Linked DNA regions of Flexivirga oryzae. The protein of the gene in region 2 purifies or fractionates together with the protein of the main gene of each other region. This does not show direct contact. Links are inferred from orthologs where the notes say so. Each region holds a gene or a part of one and is shown on either strand. Other genes may lie near its edges. The genes, in order: metK and FHU39_RS15880.

Evidence for each region.
Region 1: the proteins of FHU39_RS15880 (region 2) and metK purify together in Escherichia coli (affinity purification with mass spectrometry; 2 studies listed by BioGRID). This does not show direct contact. The link is inferred for Flexivirga oryzae from one-to-one orthologs.

Annotation. Positions count from the first base shown.
Region 1 is NZ_JACHVQ010000001.1:1,408,766-1,411,906, reverse strand. What follows is about bases 317-3,141. They hold metK (methionine adenosyltransferase), read right to left. Parts: upstream 2,424-3,141; coding sequence 1,209-2,423; downstream 317-1,208. Other genes in these bases: coaBC (bifunctional phosphopantothenoylcysteine decarboxylase/phosphopantothenate--cysteine ligase CoaBC), read right to left, coding at 2,489-3,141; FHU39_RS06495 (primosomal protein N' family DNA-binding protein), read right to left, coding at 317-1,007. Outside these bases: more of FHU39_RS06495, read right to left, coding at 1-316. UniProt on the Escherichia coli protein: Catalyzes the formation of S-adenosylmethionine (AdoMet) from methionine and ATP.
Region 2 is NZ_JACHVQ010000002.1:597,802-601,116, forward strand. The notes cover bases 69-3,067. They hold FHU39_RS15880 (4Fe-4S dicluster domain-containing protein), read right to left. Parts: upstream 2,092-3,067; coding sequence 1,045-2,091; downstream 69-1,044. Other genes in these bases: nrfD (NrfD/PsrC family molybdoenzyme membrane anchor subunit), read right to left, coding at 69-1,045. In the rest of the region: more of nrfD, read right to left, coding at 1-68. UniProt on the Escherichia coli protein: Formate dehydrogenase allows E.coli to use formate as major electron donor during anaerobic respiration, when nitrate is used as electron acceptor.

The DNA.
Region 1 (3,141 bases), on a different replicon or contig from region 2:
CCGCCGAGCAGCAGCGCGGCACGCTCCCGGCCGGCGCGCACGCGCAGCACCTCACGGGTCTGCGGGTATGGCGAGCGCGGCTCGGCCAGTAGGTCGTCCCCGTCGTCCCAGCACGCCAGCAGCCCCAGGTCCCGCACCGGCGCCCAGGCCGCGGCGCGGGTGCCGATGACGCACCGGACGTGACCGCGCAGTGCCTTCAGCCAGGCGGTGTAGCGGGCCTGCGGACCCTGCTCGGCGGTCAGCCGCACGTGTCGGCCCTCGCCCAGCGCGGCGATCACCGCCGCCTCGAGCCGGTCCAGGTCCCGGTGGTCGGGCACGACGAGCACCGCACCACGCCCGCCGTGCAGCGTTGCGCGGGCGGCGTGGGCGAGCGCGGCCGGCCAGTCCTGGTCGGGATCGACCGTCGGCGCCGCGAGCCAGGACGCGGCCGGGTCGTCGCCGGCGGCCAGACGACGCAGGAAGGCGTCGCCGGCCGGATAGCGTTGCCAGGCGGTCGAATCCTCGCCGCCGGGCCGTGCCGGCTCCGTCACCGGTTTGGCGTCGAGCGCCTTCTCGGCGGCGGCGTGCCGCGGTGGCACCGCGAGTCGCAGCACATCGGCCAGGGGCCCCGCGTAGTGGTCGGCGATCGTGCGGGCGGCGGCCAGCACGGACGCCGTGAGCACCGGCTCGGGGCTGACGACCCGGCGCAGCGGCGTCAGCTTGCCGGTGTGCTCGGGTTCGTCCACCCGGTCGACGACGAAACCCGACACGTCCTTGCCGGCGAAGCGCACCTTCACCCGCACCCCGGGACGGGCGCTCTGAGCGAGGTCGGCCGGCACCGCGTATTCGAACGGCCGGTCCAGGTGCGCCAGCGACACGTCGAGCACCACGCGCGCGACCGGCTGCGGCACCGCAGGCTCGTCCGGCTCCGCACGCACCCGCTCCGCGACGACCCTCGGCGCCGCCGCGTGCAGCAGGTGCAACTGCTCGGGAGTGGCCGGTGCGGGCGGCTCGTCGGACGGCTGCATGCCCCTGTTTATACGCGACGTGTCGGACACGCCGACGCCATACCTCCCCCGGCCGCTGGCCAGCACCTCCCCCACCCTTCCCCCATTCCGCCGACAGGCTCAGAAACGCACCCAGAGGCCCAGTAATTCGGGCGGAAACCGGGCGAATCCGCTCGAACTACTGAGCCTCTGGGCGATAAGTAGGCCTGTCGGCCGGGAAGGCTAGAGCGCGCTGCGCAGCGCGTCGACCTTGTCGGTGCGCTCCCAGGTGAAGGCGTTCTCGACGCCGTCCGCCTTGGTGCGGCCGAAGTGACCGTATGCCGCAGTCGCCCTGTAGATCGGGCGCAGCAGGTCCAGCTCCTCGACGATGGCAGCGGGGCGCAGATCGAAGACGGTGGTGATGGCCTTCTCGATCTGCTCCAGCGGCTTGGTCTCGGTGCCGAAGGTCTCGACATACAGGCCCACCGGCTGTGCCTTGCCGATCGCGTAGGCGACCTGCACCTCGCACCGGTCGGCCAGACCCGCGGCCACGACGTTCTTGGCCACCCACCGGGTGGCGTATGCCGCCGAGCGGTCCACCTTCGACGGGTCCTTGCCGGAGAAGGCGCCGCCGCCGTGGCGCGCCATACCGCCGTAGGTGTCGACAATGATCTTGCGGCCGGTCAGACCGGCATCACCCATCGGGCCACCGATCTCGAACTTGCCGGTCGGGTTGATCAGCTTGCGGTAGGCCGAGGTGTCCAGCGAGTTGCCGCTGGCCGCGAGCTCCTCGAGCACCGGCCGGATCACGTGCTCGTCGATGTCCGGCTCGAGCATGCCCTCCAGCGAGATGTTCGGGGCGTGCTGGGTGGACAGCACCACGGTGTCCAGCCGGACCGCCTTGTCACCGTCGTAGGCGATGGTGACCTGGGTCTTGCCGTCCGGGCGCAGGTAGGCGAGTTCGCCGCTCTTGCGCACGCTGGTCAGCCGCTCGGAGAGGCGGTGGGCCAGGAAGATCGGCAGCGGCATCAGCTCGGCGGTGTCGGAGCACGCGTACCCGAACATCAGGCCCTGGTCACCGGCGCCCTGGGAGTCACGCTGCTCGGTGCCCCCCTCGGTGCGGTGCTCGTGCGCGGTGTCGACGCCCTGGGCGATGTCCACCGACTGGTCGCCGATCGAGATCGACACGCCGCAGGTGCGGCCGTCGAAGCCCTTGAGGGAGGAGTCGTACCCGACGTCGACGATGGTGTCCCGGACGAGCTTGGCGATCGGGACGTAGCTCTGGGTGCGCACCTCACCTGCGACGTGCACCAGACCGGTGGTGACCATGGTCTCGACCGCGACCCGGGATCCCGGGTCCTCGGCGAGCATGGCGTCCAGGATGGAGTCGCTGATCTGGTCGCAGATCTTGTCGGGGTGCCCCTCGGTCACGGATTCCGAGGTGAAGAGACGGGCCACAGGTTGCTCCTTCGTGTGCAGCGGCTGCTGGCTGGCCCGGCGATGTCGCAGGACCGCTTCGGATCTTAGACGGTTTCCAACTGGTGCTCGACGGCGTCCCAGATGGCTGCGGCCAACGTCACTTTGTCGGCCGGACCCACCGTGGTCTCGTCGCCCGCACGGCTCAGGATGTGTATGACGGCCTCGTCCTGGCCGAACGTCACACCCGGCCCGACCTCGTTGACCACCTGCAGATCACTGCCCTTGCGCGCGAACTTGGCACGCGCATGGTCCATGACCGAGCCGGTGGCGTCACCGGTCTCGGCCGCGAAACTGACGATGACCGGTGCGGTGGCCGCGCCGCGCGCCGCCACCAGCCCCTTGACGATGTCGGGGTTCTCGACCAGTTGCAGCACGAGGTCGTCGCCGCTCCCGGTCTTCTTGATCTTGTGGTCGGTGTATGCCGCAGAGCGGTAGTCCGCCGGCGCCGCCGCCATGACGACCGCGTCCGCGTCCTTGCCCGCAGCGGTCACGGCCTCCTGCAGCTGGACGGTCGTCTCGACCTCGACGAGGTCGACACCGTCCGGGACGGCAAGCGCGGCATTGGCGCTGACCAGGGTGACGCGCGCACCGCGCCGCGCGGCGACGGCAGCCAGCGCGTAACCCTGCTTCCCGCTCGACCGGTTGCCGATGAAACGCACCGGGTCGATCGGCTCCCGGGTGCCGCCGGCGGAGACCA
Region 2 (3,315 bases):
CGGCGAGGCGGCGGCGCTGCGGTTCGATCGTGTAGCGCGGGTCCTTCGCCGAATTGATCCCGGCCTCGAGCACCCCGAAACGGGTGCAGGCCGACGCACCGAGCAGCGCGGCACCGGCCACCGCAGCGCACACCCGGTTGCGACCCAGCAGCAGCGCACCCACCCCGCCGGCGATCGCCAGCCGCTCGCTCCACCGCAAGAGGGTGCCCGGTCGGCCGTGGTGCAGCGGTTCGGCGGCCACCGGATCCATCCGGCGCTCCATGTAACGCGTGGCGAGCAGGTCACCGGCGACGCCCAGCACCGCGAGGACCCGTGCGGGCCTTGTCTCGCGGGTCGGCGTGGTGACCATCGCGAGGCCGCCGGCTGCGAGTGAGGCCGAACTGGCGAAGACGAACGGCAGGTCGCGGTGCGCGGCGTTCCAGGTCGGGTTGGCCGTGTCGGACAAGAGCACCGCGGTGTAGACGGCGAGCGGTGCACCGAAGACTGCGCCCGCGACACCCGCCGCCGGCTCGACGGCGGACAGGACCCGGCGCAGTGGACCGAGCGGCAGCCGGCCACCGGTGAGCCGGTCGACCTCGGAGGCAGCCGCGAGCCCCATGCCGCCGCTGTACGCCGTGAGGATCCACGACCCGAGGCTCATCGGCGAGGTCAGCTTGACGGTACGCAGCATGTTGTAGAAGCGATCGGGTCGTCCGAGGTCCTTCACCAGCGCCCCGCTACCCAGCGCGATCGCAAGCATGGCGCCGATGCGAGCGTTGCGGCACAACAGTTTCCGGCCGGTGAGCTGCGCACCGTAGGCCAGCAGCCCCGACCCCCCGGCGACACCGCCGAGGAAGAGGTATGCCGCGATCTCCGGCCCCCACGGGGGCGCCTTGACCACCGGTTTGCCGTAGTACGACGTGAATTCGGCGTCCGGCACCATCGGCATCTCGCGCGCGCCGTCGGCACCGCCTCCGCCTCGACGACGACCGCCCGGGCGGCGCAGGCGGCGCCGCCGGCCACCCTGCTCCGGCGGCCGATAGGCGTCGTAGGGCGACGTCGTCATCAGCGGCCTCCCAGGAAGGCAACGGCTGCCGCGGCCAGCATCCCTGCCGCAGCCAGTCCGGCACGCTTGAACATCACCGGCAGATCCGCGGTCGGCACCCGCGGGTCCGGCGGCAGACCGTAGACCTCGGGCTCGTCGAGCAGCAGAAAGACCGAGCCGGTTCCGCCGACCCCGTCGAGCTCGTTGGCGCCATACAGTCGTGCCTCGGTGAGTCCCTGCTCGTGCAGCTGCTTGACCCGATCGCGAGCGGTGTCAACCAGATCCGCGTGATCACCGAACTTGATCGACGTCGTGGGACAGGTCTTGGCACACGCCGGCTGCTCCCCGTCGACCAGCCGGTCGTAGCAGAGGGTGCACTTCTGTGCGATGCCGATGTTGGGCACGTCAGGCTGTTCGCCCTTGCGCTCGCCACGTCGTGTCTTGGGGGCGGCCGTGCCGTCGGTACGCCGCTCGATCACGCCGAACGGGCACCCCGCGACGCAGGTGCCGCACCCGTTGCAGACGTCGGCTTGCACCACGACGGAGCCGAATTCGCTGCGGAACAGGGCGCCGGTCGGGCAGACGTCGAGGCAGCCCGCGTGGGTGCAGTGCTTACATACGTCGGAGGCCATCAGCCAACGGAACTCCGGCGTGTCGGGAGGAGTCACGTCGGATGGTGGGGCGTCCGAGACCTCGATACGGCCTCCGCTAGCGCTCCGGCCTACTCGGCCATCTTGGGTGGTGCGGTCGCTCGACCGCACGGTCGGCATCCCGAGATCGACCAGTTTGCGGCCGGATTCGCGTGCCTGCTCGATGTGCGCGGAGTCCTGCTCGATGAACGCGACGTGCCGCCAGGTGCTGGCACCCAGCTGCTGCGTGTTGTCGTAGGACATGCCGGTGATCTCGAGGTCACCGTCCCGCGGGTTGTGGTTCCACTCCTTGCACGCCACCTCGCAGGCCTTGCAGCCGATGCAGATCGACGTGTCGGTGAAGAACCCCTTGCGGTGCTCGTGGGTCGTCCAGTGCGCGTCGACCGCGGGATCGGCCGGGCCGGAGAACTGTCCCATCAGTCGTCCTCCCTCGGCGTCATACGCTCGTTGTCGGTCTCGGTGGTCGCCCCGGCGCGCGACTGGAACTCCGCGATGAAGCGCAGTAGCGCGTCACCCTGGGGTCTCCGTCCGGGCAGTATGTCGCACGAACCCGCCTTCGACTCCTGGATCAGCACGTTCGGGTCCAGCGTCAGGCCGAGCAAATCGTTGGCCGAGTCGCCGCTCACGACGGCGTCACTTCCGACCCCCCAGTGGTATGGCAGGCCGATCTGGTGCACGGTGTGGCCTGCGATCACCAGTGGCGTCATCCGCTCGGTGACCAGCACCCTGGCCTCGATCGCCGCGCGTGGCGACACGATCGTGGCCCACCCGCCGTGCTCCAGCCCGCGCTCGGCCGCCAGCTGCGGCGAGACCTCGCAGAACATCTCCGGCTGCAGTTCCGAGAGGTAGGGCAGCCACCTGCTCATGCCACCCGCGGTGTGATGCTCAGTGAGCCGATACGTCGTGAAAACGTAAGGGTAGACACCAGATCCGGGGGCACCCGCGCTCGGCGCACTGAGGTTGTCCTTGCGCGGGAACACCAGTCTGGCCGGGTTCTGCTGCTGGTGGTACAGCGGGTTGGCGACCGGCGACTCCTGCGGCTCGTAGTGCGTCGGCAGCGGGCCGTCCACCAGCCCGCTCGGCGCGAAGAGCCACGCCTTGCCGTCGGGACGCATCACGAATGCGTCGTCTCCCGCGAGCGCCGCGGGACCACCGAGCGCGGGATCCGGGTGGCTGTCCGGCGCTCGATCGACCGGGAAGTCGGGCACATCGTCACCGGTCCATTTGCCGAGATCCTCGTCCCACCAGACGTACTTCTTGCGCTCGCTCCACGGCCGCCCCTGCGGGTCGGCGGAGGCTCGGTTGTAGAGGATCCGGCGGTTGGCCGGCCAGGCCCAACCCCATTCCGGCGCGACCGGCGACTGCGAGTGGCCGGGCTTGCGCCGGTCGGCCTGGTTGACGCCGTCCGCATAGACGCCGGTGTAGATCCAGCAGCCGCCGTCGGTCGATCCGTCGGCACGCATCTCGTTGAACGTCGAGAGCGGCTGCCCGGCCTTCTCCCCGGTGCGGAACCGTCCGTTGATCTCCAAAAGGACTGCCTCGCCGTCGGGTTCACCGTGCTCGTCGACCGGGTAGTCCCAGGTCAGGTCGAGCAGGGGTCGGTCCCGCTCGTCGGTGGATCCGGCCAGCCTGGCGCGGATC